Regions from separate parts of the Pantoea sp. CCBC3-3-1 genome, predicted to be linked through region 2. Evidence: predicted binding sites of a transcription regulator. Region 2 holds the regulator's gene; each other region holds the start of a gene.
What was found. The regulator sigma-54, encoded in region 2, starts transcription at its own class of promoters, with help from an activator protein. The targets are predictions, from matches to a motif close to GTTGGCACANNTTTCGCTNT.
Positions count from the first base shown of each region.

Region 1: the regulator sigma-54 is predicted to act here: its motif matches at 4,918-4,937, upstream of EHV07_RS04485 (gamma-glutamyltransferase family protein).
Region 3: the regulator sigma-54 is predicted to act here: its motif matches at 4,192-4,211, upstream of glnA (glutamate--ammonia ligase).

Region 1 is NZ_CP034363.1:991,971-999,543, reverse strand. It holds gene EHV07_RS04515 (alanine--glyoxylate aminotransferase family protein) at 1-721, opposite strand, end outside; gene EHV07_RS04510 (amino acid ABC transporter ATP-binding protein) at 753-1,490, opposite strand; gene EHV07_RS04505 (amino acid ABC transporter permease) at 1,471-2,127, opposite strand; gene EHV07_RS04500 (amino acid ABC transporter permease) at 2,127-2,792, opposite strand; gene EHV07_RS04495 (transporter substrate-binding domain-containing protein) at 2,802-3,587, opposite strand; gene hpxU (MurR/RpiR family transcriptional regulator HpxU) at 3,940-4,779, opposite strand; gene EHV07_RS04485 (gamma-glutamyltransferase family protein) at 4,973-6,559, shown strand; gene hpxX (oxalurate catabolism protein HpxX) at 6,572-6,760, shown strand; gene EHV07_RS04475 (AtzE family amidohydrolase) at 6,757-7,573, shown strand, end outside.
Region 2 is NZ_CP034363.1:4,423,775-4,431,347, reverse strand. It holds gene mtgA (monofunctional biosynthetic peptidoglycan transglycosylase) at 1-30, shown strand, start outside; gene npr (PTS phosphocarrier protein NPr) at 47-319, opposite strand; gene rapZ (RNase adapter RapZ) at 316-1,170, opposite strand; gene ptsN (PTS IIA-like nitrogen regulatory protein PtsN) at 1,279-1,761, opposite strand; gene hpf (ribosome hibernation promoting factor) at 1,974-2,261, opposite strand; gene rpoN (RNA polymerase factor sigma-54) at 2,284-3,717, opposite strand; gene lptB (LPS export ABC transporter ATP-binding protein) at 3,766-4,491, opposite strand; gene lptA (lipopolysaccharide ABC transporter substrate-binding protein LptA) at 4,497-5,045, opposite strand; gene lptC (LPS export ABC transporter periplasmic protein LptC) at 5,017-5,589, opposite strand; gene kdsC (3-deoxy-manno-octulosonate-8-phosphatase KdsC) at 5,586-6,152, opposite strand; gene kdsD (arabinose-5-phosphate isomerase KdsD) at 6,167-7,150, opposite strand; gene EHV07_RS20685 (calcium/sodium antiporter) at 7,165-7,573, opposite strand, start outside.
Region 3 is NZ_CP034363.1:4,916,400-4,923,972, reverse strand. It holds gene glnG (nitrogen regulation protein NR(I)) at 26-1,435, opposite strand; gene glnL (nitrogen regulation protein NR(II)) at 1,443-2,492, opposite strand; gene glnA (glutamate--ammonia ligase) at 2,639-4,048, opposite strand; gene typA (ribosome-dependent GTPase TypA) at 4,480-6,303, shown strand; gene yihX (glucose-1-phosphatase) at 7,053-7,573, shown strand, end outside.

The DNA.
Region 1 (7,573 bases), 1.6 Mb from region 2:
CTTCGCCGTCCTGATGTGCGGCGGTACGAATGCCTTCCTCGACACATTTGCGCTTGCGGATTACCGCTTCCATTTCCGGGCTGAGCGTGATGGGTGAGGTGCCGGACGGGCCGCCAAGGCATTTCTGCATCCCGGCGGACACGGCATCCAGTCCCCAGGCATCGGTTTCCAGCGCGTTTCCGGCAAACGACGCCGTGGCATCGGTATAAAACAGCACGCCATACTTTTTGCAGATTGCACCGAGTTCTTCCAGCGGTTGGAGCATGGTGGTAGATGTATCGCCCTGCACGGTCAGCAGCAGGCGCGGTCGCACGGTTTTGATCGCATCTTCAATTTGATCGGGCGTAAACACTTCGCCCCACGGCGCTTCAATGGTATGAACTTCGGCGCGGCAACGCCGGGCAATTTCACACAGCAGATGACCGAAACGGCCAAATACCGGCACCAGAACTTTATCGCCAGGCCGGATCGCCGACAGCAATATCGCTTCGATACCGGCACGAGAAGTGCCGTCGATCAGCAGCGTCCACTGATTTTGCGTGCGGAACACGCCGCGATAGAGCGCCATCACTTCGTTCATGTAATGCGTCATGGCCGGATCGTACTGCCCGATCAGCTGGCTGGACATGGCGCGCAGCACGCGCGGATCGGCATTGATCGGCCCCGGCCCCATCAGCAGGCGCTGCGGTGGATTGATTTGGGAAATGTTCGCTAAATCCATCTTGTGGTTCCTTCTCTTGTCGATCGATGCATCAGTTCAGACCGCGCACCGATGAGATAAACTGTTTGAGTTCCTGAGTTTGCGGGCTGGCAAAAACCATTTTGCTGTCGCCCTGTTCCCAGACGCGTCCCTGATGCATAAACACCACGCGGTCGCCGACTTCCCGGGCAAAGTTCATTTCATGCGTGACCAGAATCAGCGTCATGCCCTCTTTCGCCAGCTGTTCCAGCACCTTCAGCACTTCGCCCACCAGCTCCGGGTCAAGCGCGGAAGTGATTTCATCGCACAGCAGCACTTTCGGCGTCATCGCCAGCGCACGGGCAATGGCGACACGCTGCTGCTGGCCACCGGATAAATTCGCCGGGTAGTAATCCATCCGGTCGCCCAGCCCGACTTTTTCCAGCATCTGTGCTGCCAGCGCACGGCATTCGGCCTCCTTCTTTTTCAGAACCCGACGCGGCGCCAGCATCACGTTTTCCAACGCGGTCATATGCGGGAACAGATTAAAGTTCTGAAATACCATGCCGACCGAGCGGCTGATTTCGCGCGCCTGAGAATCGCGATCGGTAATCGTCATACCGCCCAGTTTGATACTGCCTTCCTGATAGCCTTCCAGCCCGTTCATGCAGCGCAGCAGCGTACTTTTCCCCGATCCGCTGCGGCCGATAATCGAGATGACCTCGCCCATCTCGACATCCAGATCGACGCCTTTTAGCACGTGATTGGCACCGTAGTATTTCTGTACCTGATTAATGGTGATGAGCGGCATTGAATTTCTTCTCCAGGTACTGGCTGTAGCGCGACAGCGGATAACACATCAGGAAGTAGCCCAGCGCCACCAGCCCGAAAACTTTGAACGGTTGATAAGTCACGTTATTGAGAATGGTGCCCGCTTTGGTTAGTTCGACAAAGCCGATAATCGATGCCAGCGCGGTGCCTTTTATAACCTGAACCGCAAAGCCTACCGTTGGCGCAATGCCGATGCGCAATGCCTGCGGCAGTACGACGCGATAAAGCGTCTGACCAAAATTCAGGCCGAGGCAGCGTGAAGCCTCCCACTGCCCTTTTGGTAAAGCCTGAATGCTGCCGTACCAGATATCGACCAGAAAAGCGCTGGTGTACAGCGTCAGCGCCAGCGAGGCGGCGGTCCAGGGCGATACATCAATGCCAAACAGCGCCACGCCGAAGAAAGCGAGAAACAGCTGCATCAGCAACGGCGTGCCCTGAAACAGTTCGGTATAAGCACGGATAAAACGGTTCGGCCAGCGACGGCCCGTCAGGCGCACCATGACCAGCGGCATCGCCACCAGCGTACCGCCTAAAAATGCCGTCAGCGACAACAGCAGCGTCCAGCGTGCGGCCAGCAACAGATTGCGCAGGATGTCCCAGTCAGTAAACGTCGTCATCAGGGCGTTTCTCCAAACCATTTGCGGCCCGCGGCCAGCAGTAACTGACGCATCGCAATCGACAGCGCCAGATAGAGCAGCGTAGTAACGCCATAGACTTCAAAACTCAAAAAGGTCCGGGACTGGATCAGGTTGGCGGCGAAGGTCAGCTCCTCATAAGAGACCTGAGAAACCACCGACGATCCCAGCATCACGATGATGCACTGACTGACCAGCGCCGGATAAATGCGCTTCAGCGAAGGCGGCAGCACGATGCGCAGAAAGGTCTGTGAACGCGTCAGCCCCAGCACGCGCCCGGCTTCCCACTGGCCTTTTGGCGTGACCTGAATACCGGCGCGAATAATTTCGGTGCTGTAAGCGCCCAGGTTAATCAGCATCGCCAGCAGTGCGGCTTCGCCCGCCGTCAGCTTCAGCCCGAGCGCCGGCAGGCCAAAAACGATAAAGAACAGCTGCACCACAAACGGCGTGTTGCGGATCAGCTCAACGTAGCAGCCCCACACGCGGCTCAGTATCGACGGCTTGCCGCTGCGTAGCGCCGCGCCGAAAATGCCCAGCGCCACGCCGCCCACGGTGGCCAACACGGTCAACTGAATCGTTACCCACAGCCCGGAAAGCAGTTCCGGCCAGTAAGGCCACAGCGCAGGAAAGTCGAGTTGTTCCGTCATCGCCTGCCCTTATGCGCCAAAGTCGGCCGGTAATGGTGCCTTCAGCCACTGCTCAGAGAGGCCGTTCAGCGTTTTATCTTTTATCGCCTGGTCGATTAGCGTATCTACCTTCGCTTTCAGGGCGGGTTCGTTTTTGCGAAGACCGATAAAGCACGGTGAATCCTTCAGCATAAATTTCGCCACCGGCGCTTTTTCCGCATTCTGTCGGGCAATCGCCGCGACCACCAGGTTGCCGGTTGCGACATACTGCACCTGACCAGAAAGATAGGCAGAAAGCGTGGTGTTGTTATCTTCATAGCGCTTCAGCTGGGCATCTTTCGGCGCGACGTCGCTCAGCACCATATCTTCCACCGCGCCACGCGTTACGCCGATGGATTTGCCGCTCAACGCCGCGGCATCTTTCAGCTCAGCCTCTTTTGGGCCAAACACGCCGAGGAAGAACGGCGCGTAAGTGCGGCTGAAAGCGATAACTTTCTCGCGCTCAGGGTTTTTGCCCAGGCTGGAGATCACCAAATCAACCTTATCGGTTTGCAGATAAGGGACGCGGTTGGCGCTGGTCACCGGCACCAGCTGCAACTTAAGTTTCATCTGTTTTGCCAGGTATTTTGCCATATCAATGTCGTAGCCCTGCGGCTGGAGATCGGTACCCACCGAACCAAACGGCGGGAAGTCCTGAGGAACGGCGATGCGGATAACTCCACGTTTTTCAATGTCCTGAAGCTGATCCGCCCACGCATGCGTTACCTGAGTCAACATCAGCGCCACACCTGCTACTGCCAGTAATGCTTTCTTCATTCTTTTTGCCCCGGTAAATAAACCATGAAACGAAAGATTCTTGAAGAATTCATTTGCAACTAATGTGCCAGCCGCGCGACTGCCTGCCACGTAACGTGATTTTTTGACTCAGGGATCGCGACCAAAAGACCAGCTATGCTAGTAAACAGGCTGATAAATCAGATTATATGCCGTTAGAAAAGCAAAAAGGCAGGCAGAGAGAAGACCGATAACCGACAGGATTTGGGAAAGAGCTGATGGAAATTACAGCCGTAAATCTTTCGCCCCGAAATAAAGCAAAGCACCAAAACGGTGCCCCACTAATGTGATTTTGATTGCCGGGGCACCACCGCTTACCGGCAGCCGCTGGCGATTAACGCTGTTCCAGCTCATCCAGCTGGTTGTAGAGATCGGCAATATGGTGAATGCGCTGACGGCCTTCGCTAAGCAGTTCATGCAGTAAAGCGTTTGCCAGCAGGTTAATTAAACTGTTGGCCGAGGCATAGCTGTCGAAGGCGGAAACGCTGTCCAGCGGCGCGCAGAGCTGCCAGCGAGCCAGCGCCATCAGTGCCTGAGCCTGAGGTTCGCAAATCACCAGTGTGGGAATGCCATCATGTTGCAATTGCTGCAACAGCGGCTTGATGATGCGCGGACGACGACGGAAAGCAATAACCACGACCATATCCTGCGGCGTCACTTCAGCCAGCTCCTCGGAGAGCGTCTGACCCGGCTGCGGCAGCACCTGCACGCCGCCTCTTGCCTGAAGCAGCTGCTGACGAAAATGCAGCGCTACCGGGTAAGCATTGCGCATGCCGATGACAAACACGCGCTGGCTTTTCGCCAGTTGCTGAACAACCTCGCCGAACTGTACGGCATCAATCGCGTTGACCCACTGGGTCAGATTCGCCATTTCCTGCTTGTAGTGGCGGGCAAGCAATGTATTTCCCTGCACCGCATCGCGGTTGTCGGTCAGCGGCATGCCGCTCTGCCTTAAGGTGCGCAGCTCATCCCGCATGTCGCGATATTTGTCATAACCGAGCCGCTTAAACAGACGGCTGACGGTGGCCTTAGAGACGCCGCTGAGGCGAGCCAGCTCGGCGCTGTTATAGCTGATCACATCATCGAAGTGGTCGAAGACGAAGTCGGCTACGCGCTGCTCCTGCGGTGATAACTGCGGATAGTGACTCTTCAGACGTTCATCGAGCTGCTTCATGCGTGGACCTTGTAACTTTTGTTTCAGAGAACATAGCCTATACAAATAACGTGCCTGGCAGAAAAAAACCGCTAAATCGCGACGTATCTTCCGGCGGTTAAGGCTTTTTTTCAATGTTTAACCCGATATCAGCGGATAACTGGAACATCTCTTGCTTTAGTTAACGCACTGTCACCCTGAAAAAGAGATTGTGATGATCCAAAGTAATGTCGCCCCGTTAGGTATGACCGTGACGCCCCATCATCTTGCCAGCGAAAGCGCGCTGGCCGTTTTGCGTGAAGGCGGCAACGCCATTGAAGCGATGGTCGCGGCGGCGGCGACCATCGCCGTAGTGTATCCCCATATGAATGGTCTGGGCGGCGATGGCTTCTGGCTGATCGTGCCGCCACAGGGTGAGCCGGTTGCCATCGATGCCAGCGGCGCAGCGGGTTCACTGGCCGATTTACGTTTTTACGAGGCGACTTCAGCCATCCCGCATCGTGGTCCGAAAGCGGCCCTGACGGTCGCCGGGACGGTCAGCGGCTGGGCAGAAGCATTAAAGATTTCTGACGAGCTGGGCAGTTCGGTTACGCCGCTTGCGCGCCTGCTGGCAGATGCGACCCGCTATGCCGCAGATGGCATTCCGGTGACGCAATCGCAGGCGGCGGCAACGGCAAGTAAATATCATGAACTCGCGGAGCAGCCGGGTTTTGCCCATACTTTTCTGCCCGAAGGCGAGGTGCCGCGTGCAGGCAGCCGCTTTACCCAACCTGACCTTGCTAACACGCTGATTCAACTAACGGAAGAGGGGCTGGAAAGCTTCTACCGCGGTTCGCTGGCCAGTAAACTCGCCAGCGCGATGTCCGCGCTGGGGATGCCAGTCACGCTTGAGGATTTGAATCGTCATCAGGCGAAACGGCGCACGCCGCTGCGGATCCGGCACCAGCACGGCGAAGTGTATAACATGACGCCGCCCACGCAGGGCGTGGTGTCGCTGGCCATTCTCGGCATTATCGATCGGCTGGATATGAACGGCGCCGATGAAGCACAAACCATTCACCGCATTGTTGAAGCCACCAAACTGGCATTTGGGCTGCGCGATCGCTATATCACCGATCCGCGCCACATGACGGAACAGATGCAAAGCCTGCTCGACTCCGATTTGCTGGCGCGGCTGGCCAGCGAGATCGATGATCGGCACGCCGCACCATGGGGAAGCGGTAAAGGACCAGGCGATACCGTATGGATGGGGGTGATGGACAGCAGCGGGCTGGCCGTTTCCTTTATTCAGAGCATTTATCATGAGTTCGGCAGCGGCGTGGTGTTGCCGGGCACCGGCATTACCTGGCAAAATCGCGGCGCGGCGTTTAGCCTCGATCCCAATCATCTGCTGGCTCTTGCGCCCGGCAAACAGCCTTTTCATACCCTGAATCCTGCCGCTGCCCGCCTGAATGATGGGCGCACCATGGTTTATGGCTCAATGGGCGGCGACGGCCAGCCGCAGACCCAGGCGGCGATTTTTACCCGTCATATCGTACAGGGCATGCCGCTACAGCAGTGCGTTAGCGCCCCGCGTTGGCTGCTGGGCCGCACCTGGGGCCAGGCCTCCGATTCGCTGAAGCTGGAAGGCCGTTTTTCCAGCGAAACCTTTGCCCGCCTGCGCGCACTCGGCCATGAAGTGGAAGCGCTGGATGATTTCAGCGAAGCAGTCGGCCATGCAGGCGCCATCGTACGTCATACCAACGGTATGCTGGAAGGCGCATGCGATCCGCGCAGCAACGGTAGCGCCGCCGGTTTTTAACAGGAGAACACCATGAAGCAGACTTCGCCCGACTGGGCAGCCTATGTGGCACAGATGGAGCAGGTTCTGGGCGTGACGCTGGATGACGAGCGCCGCGCCGAACTGCTGGTGCAGTTTACCCGTATCGCCGGTATGGCAGAGCCATTGATGGCGTTTCCACTCGACGATCGGCAGGAAGTGGCGGGAGTATATAAAGCATGAATCTGCACAGGTTATCCATCGCTGAACTGAAACGCGCGTTGATTAAAGGCGAGCTTAGCGCCCGAGAGATTGCCCAACAGACGCTGTCGGCCATCGGGCAACATAATCCCGCGATCAACGCCTGGACAGAGATCACGCAGGATCGCATGTTGCAGGAGGCCGATCGCCTTGATCGACTGCGTAAAGAAGATCGTCCGCTGCCGCCGCTGGCAGCGATCCCTTATGCGGTTAAAAATCTGTTTGATGTAGCCGGTCATACCACGCTGGCGGGTGCCAGCCTGTTTAGCGATCGCCAGCCTGCTACTCATGACGGCTGGGCGGTGCGTAAACTGGCCGACGCTGGCGCGATGCTTTCCGGCATGCTGAATATGGATGCTTACGCTTATGGTTTTACCACTGAAAACAGCCATTACGGCGCAACCCGTAATCCACGGGATCTGACCCGCATCGCTGGCGGATCTTCCGGCGGCTCTGCGGCAGCCGTCGCTGCGGGTCTGGTGCATTTTTCTCTTGGCACGGACACTAACGGGTCGATTCGCGTTCCCGCCTCGCTGTGCGGTATTTTTGGCCTTAAACCCACCTTTGGCCGTCTTTCCCGCAGCGGCAGCCAGCCGTTTGTCGCCAGCCTGGATCATATTGGCCCGTTTGCCCGTTCTGTGGAGGATCTGTCGCTGGTTTATGATGCGCTTCAGGGGCGCGATGCGCAGGACAGCTTTCAGGCAGAGCGTGCGATCCATCCTGCACACCGCTTGTTGGAGCACGGCGGTGAAGGTTTACATTGTGCCGTGCTGGACGGTTATTTCCAGACGTGGT
Region 2 (7,573 bases):
AGCTTTTTACAGCGCAATAAGCTGCGCTGAAACCCTGAATTAGCCGCTATTCTTCGTCGAAACCGGCGTTAAACAGCTCGATCACCGCTGCCAGCGCTTCTTTTTCCTGCGGGCCAGTGGCCTCGATTTCTATGTGACCGCCCTTGGCTGAGTCCAGCATCAACAGCGCGATAACGCTGCTGGCCTCAGCCTCGGTGCCGACTTCATTACGCAGGAGGACTTCTGCGTCAAAACTCTGAACCAACTCAAAAAGTTTCATGGCCGGGCGGGCGTGCATGCCCAGCTTGTTCTTGATTTCAACGTTTTGCCTGACTGTCATGATTTGCGCTTTTCCAGAGTACGGTGACGGGACTGGACGTTTTTCCCACGTGAGCGGAAATAGTCGGCGAGCTGCTCGGCTATATAAACTGAGCGGTGCTTACCGCCTGTACAGCCAATCGCGACGGTAAGATAGCTGCGGTTATTGGTTTCCAGCATCGGCAGCCAAAGCTCAAGATAGCTGCGCGTCTGGTAGATAAAATTATGCACTTCAGTATGACGATCGAGAAAGGCCGCAACCGGGCGGTCAAGACCCGTCATCGGGCGCAGTTTCGGATCCCAGTGCGGGTTCGGCAGGAAGCGAACATCAAAAACGTAGTCAGCATCAATCGGGATACCGTGCTTAAAACCGAACGATTCGAACACCATGGTCAGTTCACGCTCACGCTTACCCAGCAGGCGTGTGCGCAGCATTTCGGCCAGCTCATGTACCGACATCTCCGAGGTATCCACGATCAAATCAGCCCGGGAGCGCAACGGTTCCAGCAAATCGCTTTCTTCGTCGATAGCGCTCTCCAGCGAAAGGTTCTTGCTGGAAAGAGGATGTAAGCGGCGCGTATCGCTGTAACGACGGATCAGCGTATTACGATCGGCATCAAGGAATAGCAGCTGCGGTGAAAAGCTTTCGGGCAGGCTGGTCAGCGCTTTTTCAAAAACTTCTGGTGACTCAGGCATATTGCGCACGTCAATGCTTACCGCTGCCGACATATTACGGTCAGCCAGCGAGTTAGCCAGTTCCGGCAGCAAGACTACGGGCAGGTTATCCACGCAGTAAAAGCCCATGTCTTCCAGCGCCCGCAGGGCTACGGACTTACCGGAACCGGAACGACCGCTGACGATCATCAGCACCATGACTCATTCTCCTGATTTTGCCTGATCAAATGGGACTTCGTCGACGAGAGGGAGGGCGTCCCTGTCAAACTTCACTCTTTTTCCCTGCAATCCAGGGCTGTGGGAAAATCAGTGATTTCCCTCAGAGGCTTCCGCCATGATCTCAAAGAGTTCTTCATCGCTCTGAGCCGCACGCAGACGGCGACAAACGGTTTTATCGGCAAGACGCTTTGCGACCAGAGAAAGAGTATGCAGATGCGTTTTACACTGATCGGCAGGGACCAACAGCGCAAACAGTAAGTCTACGGGCTGATTATCGATCGCATCGAAAGCAATCGGCTGCTCAAGGCGAATAAATACGCCCACGGCGCGCAGCGTGTCTTCCACCAGCTTACCGTGCGGAATAGCAATGCCGTTGCCAATACCGGTGCTGCCCATCCGCTCGCGCGTCAGGATCGCTTCAAAGATAGTCTGGTGCGGAAGGTTAAGCTGTTTGGCTGCCAGCTCGCTAATAATTTCCAGCGCCCGCTTTTTACTCTGGCAGTGTACGCCGCTGCGGGTGCAGGAGACGCTCAGTACCGAGCTCAGTTCCAGTGTGTGATCATTGTTCATCATAGTTTCACTTACGTATTCACTTCGCCTGGCAAAACGGCCTGACGCATCTGACGCCGCAAAGCGTACAGATATGTCAGGCCATCGGTCAAATGCAACATGCCTTATTGATTAACGGCCCGGACTCCAGAACAGAGTACGAGCCGGTACATCTTACGTCACGTTCTTATCAGATAAGGGTGGCGAAAAAATAATCAATGCTTGGGTGAAATTTAGTGTTGCTTCAACTTGTCTTTATGTTTATTAAGTTGGCGCGTTAGCTTGTCAATCAAGCCATCAATCGCCGCGTACATATCTTTCTCTTCCGAGGTGGCATGCAACTCACCGCCGTTTACATGTAACGTTGCATCGGCTATCTGCGTGACCTTCTCAACCTTAAGAACAATATAAACCTGATTTATCCGGTCGAAATACTGTTCCAGTTTGGCAAATTTCGCCGTGACAAACTCACGTAACGGCTCAGTGATTTCAACGTTCTGTCCAGTGATATTGAGTTGCATACGCTCTTCCTTATCTGTTCGTTCAGACCAGCTGTTTACGCTGATTTGAGGGCGGGATGGATAAAGACTCTCGGTACTTCGCTACAGTGCGGCGGGCTACCATAATTCCCTGATCGGAAAGAAGGGTAGTCAGCTTGCTGTCACTAAGAGGCTTGGCGGGATTCTCCGCCGAGATTAATTTTTTCACCAGTGCCCGAATTGCTGTGGAGGAAGCTTCGCCGCCGCCTTCAGTATTAACATGACTGGAGAAAAAATACTTCAGTTCAAAAATGCCGCGCGGGCTGTGCAGATACTTTTGCGTGGTAACGCGCGAGATCGTTGACTCATGCATATCCACAGCGGCGGCAATATCGGCCAGCACCATGGGACGCATAAATTCTTCGCCCTGTTCAAAAAAAGCCTCCTGCTGTTCAACGATACAACGCGTTACTTTCAACAGGGTATCGTTACGGCTTTCGAGGCTTTTAATCAGCCATCTGGCTTCCTGCAGATTGCTGCGAATAAACTGATTATCGCTGTCGTTACGTGTCGAACCGCCCAGCGAAGCATAGTGCTGATTGATTTTCAGACGCGGCACGCTGTCCGCGTTCAGGTCTACCGTCCAGCGAGTGCCGATTTTTCGTACCAGCACATCAGGAATAACATATTCAGGCTCGCTGGTATTAATGGACTGGCCGGGTCTGGGATCGAGCGACTGAATCAGCTGCATCGCGTTTTTCAGCACGTCTTCCTTCAGGCGAGTGACCCGCATCAGGCTGCGAAAGTCGTGATTTGCCAGCAAATCTAAATGCTCGCTAACGATTAAACGTGCTTCTTTGATGAAAGGGGTTTCAGGAATGAATTGCGACAGCTGTACCAGCAGGCAATCCCGCAGATCGCGAGCGCAAACGCCAACCGGATCGAAACGCTGCACGCGCTTTAATACCGCTTCAACTTCGTCAGCCGCAAGTTCATCGTTGCCGATACTGTCCTGGATTTCCTCAAGCGAGACGGTCAGATAGCCTGTGGGATCCACCGCATCGACAATCGCTGTAGCAATCGCCCTGTCGGTATCGGTAAACGGCGTCAGCTCCACCTGCCACATCAGATAGTCTTGTAATGTCTGCGTTGTTTCACCCTGGTAAACAGGCAGTTCATCATCGTGATAGTCGGTACCCGTGCCGGATGGCGTGCCGGCGGTGTAGATTTCATCCCAGGTCGCATCTAGCGGTAGCTCTTCCGGCATGTCCTTCTGTTCTAAGGCTTCGCGGGTATCAAGCGCTTCTTTTTCCTGATATTCGCGGCTGTCCACTTCCTCATGAATGTCGGTTTGCTCAAGCAAGGGATTGCTTTCCAGCGCCAGCTGAATTTCCTGCTGGAGTTCAAGCGTAGAGAGTTGCAGCAGACGAATCGCCTGCTGCAGTTGTGGCGTCATGGCAAGCTGTTGGCTAAGCCTGAGCTGCAAACCTTGCTTCATATTCAGGATACTAATTCCTCAAAAATCTAACCCGGTCCGACCACCTTATCAGAGTCTGAACTCTTCGCCCAAATAGACTCGCTTAACTTGTTCATCCGCCAGGACTTCTTCCGGCGAGCCGTGGGCGATTAAATGGCCCTGGCTGACAATATAAGCCCGCTCGCAGACAGCCAGCGTCTCGCGAACGTTATGGTCGGTAATTAGCACGCCCAGGCCGCTATCGCGCAGGTGTTCGATAATTTTTTTGATATCAATAACGGAAATCGGGTCGACACCGGCGAAGGGTTCATCCAGCAGGATGAATTTAGGATTAGCGGCCAGCGCACGGGCAATCTCAACACGGCGTCGTTCGCCGCCGGAAAGCGCCTGGCCCATGCTGTCACGCAAATGCGTAATATGGAATTCATCCATCAGCTCTTTGGCTCGATCGTCGCGCTGTTCTGCCGACAAATCCTCACGAATTTGCAGCACCGCCATCAGGTTATCGTAAACGCTCAGGCGACGGAAAATTGACGCTTCCTGGGGTAAATAGCCAATACCGCGGCGTGCGCGGGCGTGGAGCGGCAGAATGCTGATGTCCTCATCGTCAATAACGATACGGCCCGCATCACGCGGTACAATCCCAACCACCATATAAAACGTGGTGGTTTTACCTGCACCGTTAGGGCCAAGCAGACCCACAATCTCGCCGGATTTAACTTCCAGACTCACATCTTCGACAACGCGTCGGCCTTTGTAGGCCTTCGCCAGGTTTTGCGCAATTAAAGTCGCCATAGCGTTTAGTTACTCTTTTTCTGTCCGGTGGACTGGGTGCCTTTATCCTGCAACTGCGAAGGCACCAATACGGTCGTCACACGTTTGCCGGTATTGCCGTAGGCCTGCATTTTCTGTTCTTTGACCAGATAGGTAATGCGATCGCCTTTTACATTGCTGTCCAGCTGTTCCAGATAGGCGTTACCGGTCAGCTCAACGAAATCTTTCGCCAGCTCATAGTGCATTTTTTGGGCATGGCCCTGCACGGGTTTACCGCTGTCCTGCATCTGATAAAAGGTAGCGGGTTTGCCCCAGGCATCCACAATGGTTTTATTGCTGTCGCCGCCAGGGCGAGTGACCACCACTTTATCGGCGGTAATTTTGATCGTGCCCTGAGTTACAATCACGTTGCCGGTGAAAGTGGCTACGTTACCCTGCATGTCCAGCGCCTGATTTTCCGAATCGACATTGACCGGTTTATCCGAGTCGCCGGTAAGCGCAAAAGCGGGCAGGCTGGCAGCCAGCAGCAGGCCGAGCGTCAAAAACTTAAGGTTGTTTCGCATTCTGAATTTCATAGGAGGTTTTGACCTTTTCAATCAACTCGGCAGTTTTGTTGCGTAAATTGCCACGCATTTTCATACCGGTAGAGTTAAAACTGCTACCGTAAAGCGTCACCTGATCTTCGGAGGTGACATCCTGCGTGATGAGATTAACCACGGCGTTATCCGTTTTGATCCGCTGAAGCTGCGCATCCTGCGTCAGGCTATTAACTTCAACGTGACCATACAGATACAGCATACGGTCGTTCGTGAGTTTGGCTTTATCCGCCCGCACCGACCAGGTAGGGGTTTTACTCTCATCATAAGTGGTCATTATCGGGTTATCGAACCAGCTGACCGCATCGGTTGAGAAGTAGGTCACCTTGTCGGAGACCAGCTTGTAGCTCAGGCCACCCTGCGGGTTATATACCACCGTGTTTGACGTCTGGCTGGTATAAGTGGGTTCCTGATCGTTCCCGGCAACGGGAGCCGTCTCATCGGTGTCGGCAAGATTCCAGCCAATTAGCACGATAGCCACCAGCGCCAGTAACAGTGTGATCCAACGCCTTGCTTTACTCATACAGACTGCCCTTTGGCCTCATCAAACTTATCCTGTGCAATCAAAATCAGGTCACAAATTTCACGAACCGCGCCACGCCCACCTGCAATACGGGTAACGTAGTCAGCGCGAGGAATTAAAACCGGGTGCGCATCCGCGACGGTCACGCTCAGGCCAACTTCAGCCATCACCGGCCAGTCGATCAGGTCATCGCCAATATAGGCAACCTCATCTGCTCGAAGCGACAGTTTATCCAGAAGTTCGCGGAAGGCCAAAATCTTATCGGACTGTCCCTGGTAAAGATGCGTAATTCCCAGCGTGGTACAGCGATCTTCAAGCAATTTAGCTTTGCGACCGGTGATGATAGCGACTTCCACGCCGGAGGTCAGCAGGCAACGAATGCCGTAGCCGTCCCGTACGTTAAATGCTTTCAGCTCTTCGCCGTTGTTGCCCTGATAAATCACGCCGTCTGACATGACGCCATCAACATCACAAATCAGCAGTTTGACTTCGCGCGCGCGCGCCATCACATCCTGGCTCACTTCGCCATAACAGGTATTTACCCAGCCTGCGGCAGTGCTCATTCTCTTATTCCTTGTTAAACCACACCGGCGCGCAGCATGTCGTGCATGTGCACCACGCCGAGCAGATGATCGCCATCGGCGACCATGACAACGGTAATGTTACGGCTTTGCATCAAATTAAGGGCATCGACCGCCAGCGTATTTGGGCGGACCCGAATGCCACCGGTCGTCATAACGCTGGCGATACTGGCGTGCTGAATATCAATGCCCATATCAAACACGCGGCGCAGGTCACCATCGGTGAAAATCCCTTCGATCTTCATCAGATCGTTACAAATTACCGTCATGCCCATATTTTTACGCGTGATTTCTAGCAGCGCGTCGCGCAATGACGCATCACGGCTAACGTGAGGGATTTCATCACCGCTGTGCATAATATCATTGACCGTCAGCAGAAGTTTACGACCCAGCGTGCCGCCAGGATGCGAAAGCGCGAAATCCTCAGCCGTGAAGCCGCGCGCTTTTAATAAGGCGACCGCCAGCGCATCCCCCATCACCAGCGTTGCCGTCGTGCTGGAGGTTGGCGCAAGACCCAGCGGACACGCTTCCTGCGGTACTTTAACACACAGATGAATATCAGCCGCACGACCCATTGCGCTTTCAGGTCGGCTGGTCATGCAAATTAAAAAGACGTGCAGGCGTTTTAGCACGGGGATAAGCGCCAGAATTTCTGAGGATTCGCCGGAGTTGGAGATAGCAATCACAATATCGCCTGCGCTGACCATGCCGAGATCGCCGTGGCTGGCTTCGGCTGGATGCACAAAGAAAGCTGGCGTACCGGTGCTGGCAAACGTGGCGGCCATTTTTTTGCCGACATGACCCGATTTGCCAATGCCCATCACCACCACTTTACCCAGGCAGCCGTAAATGCGCTTGCAGGCTTCGCTGAAGTCTTCGTTGATGTACTGATCCAGCTGTTCCAGGCCCTGGCGTTCAATATTCAGGACGTCTCTGCCCGCCTGCTGAAAGTCGAAATCGGGGTTGAGAAAAGGTGCCATAAGTTCTAATCCTTTTACCAGAGGGTAGCCGAAGGGAGCCAGTACAGCACGGCCACCCAGGCAACAAAGCCGCTCAGCAGCAGGGCGCCCGCCGCTCTTCCAATACAGCGGCTGCGCTGTAGACAAATTAGGGTAAACAGAGCGCTAACGCTCAACATCACCCAGTAGTCCCGGGCGAAAGCATGCAGATCAATACTGCCCGGATGAACCAGCGCAGGCACGCCAAGCACGATGGCAATATTGTAGATGTTAGAGCCGATCAAATTGCCGATAGCGATATCGTCTTCGCCTTTTAGCGCACCGGCAATCAGCGTCGCCAGCTCCGGCAGGCTGGTGCCTACAGAGATTACCGTCAGTCCTATCACCAGTTCGCTAATGCCAAAGTAGTCGGCAATCACTGTCGCATTATCGATGACCATACTT
Region 3 (7,573 bases), 490 kb from region 2:
GGGGAGGGAAATTTTTGGCTGACACCTACTCCATTCCCAGCTCTTTCAGCTTGCGGGTCAGGGTGTTTCGTCCCCAGCCCAGCAGCCTGGCCGCCTCCTGCTTGTGACCCTGCGTATGGCGCAGAGCCGTGGTCAGCAGCGTTCGCTCCATCTCTGGCTGCGCTTCCGACAGCAGATTTTGATGACCGGAACGCAGCGCGCGGTCGGCCCACTGCGCCAGCAGCGTTGCCCAGCTGTCCGGCAGGGACTGTACCGGGTTATCAGGCGTTGAGGTTTCGAACAGCTCAGGCGGCAGGTCCTGAATCAATACTTCCTGCCCCGCCGCCATAACGGTTAACCAGCGGCAGGTGTTCTCAAGCTGGCGAACGTTACCCGACCAGTGCAAACGGGTTAGCGCCGTTTCTGTTTCCGGATGCAGAATTTTCGCTTCCACACCCAGTTCGCGAGCGGCAACCTGCAGGAAATAGCGTGCCAGCCGTGGAATATCCTCACGGCGCTCGCGCAGCGGGGGAAGATGCACGCGGATCACGTTCAGGCGGTGGAATAAATCCTCACGGAATTTGCCTTCCTGCACCCGAAGCTCCAGGTTTTGGTGGGTTGCGGCGATAATGCGTACGTCCACCTTAACCGGCGCGTAACCGCCAACGCGATAGAACTGGCCATCAGCCAATACGCGCAGCAGGCGAGTCTGCACATCCAGCGGCATATCGCCGATTTCATCCAAAAACAACGTGCCGCCATCGGCTTGCTCAAAACGCCCCTGACGAATCTGATTTGCGCCGGTAAACGCCCCCTTTTCATGGCCGAACAGCTCCGACTCAATCAAATCTTTAGGGATCGCAGCCATATTCAGCGCAATAAAAGGGGCCTTTGCTCGTGGACTGTGCCGGTGGAGTGCATGAGCCACCAGCTCTTTACCTGTACCGGATTCGCCATTAATCAGTACGCTGATCGAAGAGCGTGAAAGACGGCCGATAATGCGGAAAACGTCCTGCATCGCCGGGGCTTCACCGATGATATCCGTCGTTGGTCCACTGACAGGCTGATTGCGCGGCTGCTGCTGCTCCTGATAGTGACTGATAGCGCGTTCGACGAGCGCTACCGCTTCATCAATATCAAAAGGTTTCGGTAGATAATCAAATGCCCCTTGCTGATAGGCGCTTACTGCTGCATCCAGATCGGAATGCGCCGTCATTATGATGACCGGAAGCATCGGGTGACGCTGTTTTATCTGTTTCAGTAATGCCAGTCCGTCCATGCCGGGCATACGAATATCTGAAAGTAAAACGTCTGGGGTTTTGGTGGCAAGGGCATCCAGCACCTCGTTACCGCTGTCAAAGGTCGCACAGCTTAAACCGGCTCCAGTGAGCGCGCGTTCAAGCACCCAGCGGATGGAGCTATCGTCATCGACGATCCAAACTATCCCTCGTTGCATAGAAACCTCACTGGCGAATAGGCAGAAAAACCGAGAATTCAGTGTGACCAGGCCAGCTGCTGAACTCTATTTTTCCCGAATGCTGGTCAATCAGGCTGCGGGCTATCGATAAACCTAACCCCGTACCGCCCTCACGACCGCTCACCATCGGGTAAAACAGCGTATCCTGCAGCTGAGCAGGAATACCCGGGCCGTCATCTTCAATATCAATGCGGGCCACCAGGCGATAACGTACGCCGTGCAGCGTGAGTTGAAACGCTGTGCGGGTACGGAGTGTTATAGTTCCGCCACGCTCACCCAACGCTTGCAGCGCGTTGCGTACCACATTCAACAGAACTTGTTCGATTTGATCCGGGTCGTGCGGTAACTCTGGCAGGCTGGGATCGTAATCCCGCACCAGCGTTACGTTATCCGGAAGCTCCATCGATACCAGGTTAACCACGCGTTCGGCCACCTGATGGATACTTTGCGTTACGTGCATACCTGGCTGTTGCGGGCCAAGAAGACGATCGACCAAATTGCGCAGGCGATCGGCCTGTTCAATGATCACTTTGGTGTATTCAGTTAACGAAGGATCGGGCAGGGCTTTCGCCAGCAGCTGTGCTGCACCGCGTAAACCACCCAGCGGATTTTTAATTTCATGCGCCAACCCCCGAACCAAATCACGGGCGGCCACCTGCTGAGCATGTTGGATCTGTTCCTGGCTGAGACGGCGTTGATTATCCATCGGTGCCATTTCCAACAAAATTAAGCCATCGGGTAAAAGCTGCGCGGTTAACGACATAATATGTGCGCGACTGTCGACAACCAGTGTCACTTCGCTGTCGGTAAAACCCTGTCCTGCATTCAGACTCTCGCGCATTACGTCGATATTTAAAGAAAAATATCCCATCAGGTCTGGCAGTGGCGTACCAAACAGCTTGCGGGAACTTTGCGCTAACAATTGCTGTGCCGCGGGGTTGGCGTAATGAACAACCAGCTCGCTATCTACCAACAATATACTGTTAATCAAAGAATTAAGAATCTGCCCGGCATCGGGCAGCATGCCAGTTGCCATGCACACACTCCTGCACCATTTTAGTGCATTATAGTCATGGAACCCGAGATCCGTCTCCCTGAACAATGATTTCGTGGAGAAAAAAGCCCATCCTGAGATGGGCTAGAGTTTCCACGGCAACAATCCCTGAGAACTTACAGCTTTTATTACACGCTGTAGTACAGTTCGAACTCAACCGGATGCGGCGTCATACGAACGCGGTCCATCTCGGATTTACGCAGTTCGATGTAGGCATCGATGGTGTCGTCAGTGAATACGCCGCCACGAGTCAGGAACTCACGGTCTTCGTTCAGCGCATTCAGTGCTTCTTCCAGTGAACCCGCTACTTTTGGAATCTCAGCTTCTTCTTCCGGCGGCAGGTCATACAGGTTTTTGTCCATCGCGTCGCCAGGATGGATTTTGTTGATGATGCCGTCCAGGCCAGCCATCAGCAGCGCAGAGAACGCCAGGTATGGGTTTGCTGCTGGATCTGGGAAGCGAGCTTCGATACGACGCGCTTTCGGGCTGGCAACCACTGGGATACGGATAGAAGCAGAACGGTTACGTGCAGAGTAAGCCAGCATAACAGGCGCTTCATAACCCGGGACCAGACGCTTGTAGGAGTTGGTCGTTGGGTTTGCCAGGGCGTTGATGGCTTTAGCGTGTTTGATTACGCCACCAATGTAGAACAGCGCCATTTCAGACAGGCCGCCGTATTTGTCGCCAGCGAACAGGTTGGTGCCGCCTTTAGACAGAGACATATGGCAGTGCATACCTGAACCGTTGTCGCCAAAGATTGGTTTTGGCATGAAGGTCGCAGTTTTGCCGTAAGCGTGTGCCACGTTGTGAACGACATATTTGTAGATCTGAATTTCGTCCGCTTTTTTAGTCATGGTGTTGAAGCGGGTTGCCACTTCGTTCTGACCTGCGGTCGCCACTTCGTGGTGGTGAGCTTCAACAACCAGGCCCATCTGCTCCATGGTCAGGCACATTGCAGAACGGATGTCCTGTGCGGAGTCGACTGGTGGAACCGGGAAGTAACCGCCTTTCAGACCTGGACGGTGACCTTTGTTGCCGCCTTCGTATTCTTTACCGGTGTTCCAGCACGCTTCGATATCATCGATAGCAACGTGTGAACCGGAAGTGGTTGCGCCAAAACGCACGTCGTCAAACAGGAAGAATTCTGGCTCTGGTCCAAACAGGACGGTATCGGCGATACCTGAAGAGCGCAGGAAATCTTCAGCGCGTTTAGCGATAGAACGTGGATCGCGATCGTAGCCCTGCATGGTGCCTGGCTCAAGAATGTCGCAACGGATGATCAGCGTAGAATCTGCGAAGAAGGGGTCAATGACAGCAGTAGTTGCGTCAGGCATCAGCACCATGTCGGATTCGTTGATGCCTTTCCAGCCACCAATCGAGGAGCCGTCAAACATTTTGCCTTCTTCGAAGAAGTCAGCGTTAACCTGATGAGCAGGAATAGTAACGTGCTGTTCTTTACCTTTGGTATCGGTAAAGCGCAGGTCAACAAATTTGACTTCGTGCTCGTTCATCATCGACAGAACGTGTTCAGCGGACATACTTAACTCTCCTGGATTTTGCCATTGTCATCGTAGTGAGAGAACTTTTGCGATGGACTTTGCTTATCTTACGCAGTCGACCGATAATTAAGTTCTCTGACAGGCTACCGTTGTGGAAACGGGTAGTTTTCGCTTAGTAAGATAAAGCGAAATCTATGCCAACTTTCTCAATTAGCGAAAAAAGCGCTATGATGCGCCCTCTCGTGTAACGAGACCTGCACCATGATGGAAGTCGCGCACCATTTTGGTGCTTCTGAGTGCCTGAAGAGCACTATTCTGGTGCATTTTTTCGATGAAGTGCAATTCTTGCACTGAAAATGGCTCTGAAAGCAATCCTGACAGTTATCTTTAATTGAAAACTGTGATCCTGTTCAGTCCTTCGATTAATCCGTGTACAATAGCGCGCTATTTCTAATGCCTGAGGCAAAGCTGTGATCGAAAATTTGCGTAACATCGCCATTATTGCCCACGTTGACCATGGTAAAACTACCCTGGTTGATAAGTTGCTGCAGCAGTCCGGTACCTTTGATGCCCGTACTGAAGCAACCGAACGCGTAATGGACTCCAACGATTTGGAGAAAGAGCGTGGGATTACCATCCTCGCAAAAAACACCGCCATTAATTGGAAAGACTACCGCATCAACATCGTTGATACCCCAGGACACGCCGACTTCGGCGGTGAGGTAGAGCGTGTGATGTCAATGGTCGACTCGGTGCTGCTGGTTGTGGATGCAACGGATGGCCCTATGCCGCAAACCCGCTTCGTGACCAAAAAAGCCTTCGCTAATGGTCTGAAGCCGATCGTGGTAATTAACAAAGTTGACCGTCCGGGCGCACGTCCTGACTGGGTTGTGGATCAGGTATTCGACCTGTTCGTTAACCTGGATGCGACCGATGAGCAGCTCGACTTCCCGGTTATCTATGCATCTGCACTGAACGGCATCGCCGGTCTTGATCATGCCGATATGGCTGACGACATGACCCCGCTGTATCAGGCTATCGTGGATCACGTTTCACCTCCACAGGTTGAAATGGATGCGCCATTCCAGATGCAGATTTCCCAGCTGGACTACAACAACTACGTTGGTGTGATCGGCATCGGCCGCATCAAGCGCGGTAAAGTGAAGCCAAACCAGCAGGTTACGTTGATCGACAGCGAAGGCAAAACCCGTAACGGTAAAGTCGGTAAAGTACTGACTCACATGGGTCTGGAGCGTATCGAAGCGACCGAAGCTGAAGCGGGCGATATCATCGCTATTACCGGTCTGGGCGAGCTGAACATCTCTGACACCATCTGCGATACGCAGAATGTGGTCGCGCTGCCAGCACTGAGCGTTGATGAACCTACCGTAACCATGTTCTTTAACGTCAACACTTCTCCGTTCTGCGGTAAAGAAGGCAAGTTCGTTACCTCACGTCAGATCCTTGACCGTCTGCGTAAAGAACTGGTGCACAACGTTGCATTGCGTGTTGAAGAAACTGAAGATGCTGATGCATTCCGCGTTTCTGGTCGTGGTGAGCTTCACCTGTCCGTTCTGATCGAAAACATGCGTCGTGAAGGTTTCGAGCTGGCGGTATCCCGTCCGAAAGTTATCTTCCGCGAAATCGACGGCCGTAAGCAAGAGCCGTTCGAGAACGTAACGCTGGACATCGAAGAACAGCATCAGGGTTCTGTGATGCAGGCGATGGGCGAACGTAAAGCCGACATGAAAAACATGGATCCAGATGGCAAAGGTCGCGTACGTCTTGACTACGTTATCCCAAGCCGTGGTCTGATTGGCTTCCGTAACGAATTCATGACCATGACGTCTGGTACCGGTCTGCTGTACTCCACCTTCAGCCACTACGACGATATCCGTCCAGGCGAAGTGGGCCAGCGTCAGAACGGCGTACTGATCTCCAACGGTCAGGGTAAAGCTGTTGCGTTTGCACTGTACAGCCTGCAGGACCGCGGTAAGCTGTTCCTGGGTCACGGTGCGGAAGTCTACGAAGGCCAGATCATTGGTCTGCACAGCCGTTCTAACGACCTGACAGTTAACTGTCTGACCGGTAAAAAACTGACCAACATGCGTGCTTCCGGTACTGACGAAGCAACCACGCTGGTTCCAGCTATCAAGATGACGCTTGAGCAGGCTATCGAGTTCATCGATGATGACGAGCTGGTAGAAGTTACGCCACAGTCAGTACGTATTCGTAAACGTCACCTGACTGAAAACGATCGTAAGCGCGCAGGCCGCGGCAGCAAAGAATCTTAATCTTTGATGTGATCTGATATGCAACGCTCCCTGGGAAACCGGGAGCGTTTTTTATATCAGCTGGCAAACCCTTTCAACTGCAAATAATCTTATTTGAGGGTTGTTCAAGTCCAGACCATTCAGCACAGCAGGATTATGTGAGGTAAACAGGATTTGCTGTCTTTTCTGGCTCAGAATCCACTTTGACATTTTTCTTATTAACAGAGAAGCCAGCTTTAGATTAATCGCCATATCAATATTATCTATAGCGAAGCACTCATAAATCGATAAATAAACTTAATACTCTCTGTCGTTCTTCCTACCGAAGGTGATAATAGCGATCCGGGTTGAGAAGTCGTCGTAATATCACTCACTCAGTCAAATTGCAAATTGTTGCAGTGTTTCCATCAATATCCAGGCCGGATTATCACGCGTTAACTCAATTAGTTTGAGTGCAGCAAGTCCAGACGTTGCATCAAGATCAATTTTTTCCTGACACTATTAAGCTTCAGTGAGTGAAGGGATTTAAACCCCTCAATTTTCAGTTCATCAATCATGAATGCTCCTTGTTCTGACGATAATGCATCATAAGATGATATGAGAAATTTTATAAATGTTTTATGTCAGATGATTGTCAGGTTCGCGAGGCTTTGTCAGTAACAAAGATTTATATAACCTGCGAGCTTTTGTACAGATGCGTAAGGTGTCACTGTTCAGTCACCCTTTTTACCGCTAGAGTGAATAGCTCACCGGAACAAATGGAGATGACCATGCTGTATATCTTTGATTTAGGTAACGTCATTGTTGATATTGATTTTAACCGGGTGCTGGGCGTGTGGAGCGATCTGGGACGTGTTCCGCTTTCCACACTACAGAGTCATTTTACGATGGGAGAGAACTTTCATCGTCATGAACGGGGTGAAATCAGTGATGAAGCTTTTGCTGAGCAAATGTGCGATGAGCTGGATCTGGCTTTAAGCTACGAACAGTTTGTCGCGGGCTGGCAGGCCGTCTTTGTCGACGTTCGCCCGGAAGTCATTCAGCTAATGAAAAAGCTGCGTGAACGCGGCGATCGCGTGGTGATTTTATCCAACACTAACCGTCTGCATTGCAGCTTCTGGCCAACGCAGTACCCGGAAGTGCAGCAGGCCGCAGATAAACTCTATCTTTCGCAGGATATGGGTATGCGTAAGCCTGAAGCGCGCATCTACCAGCAGGTGCTGCGGGAAGAAGGCGTTACGGCCGATCGGGCGATCTTCTTTGATGATAATCAGGAGAACATTGACGCGGC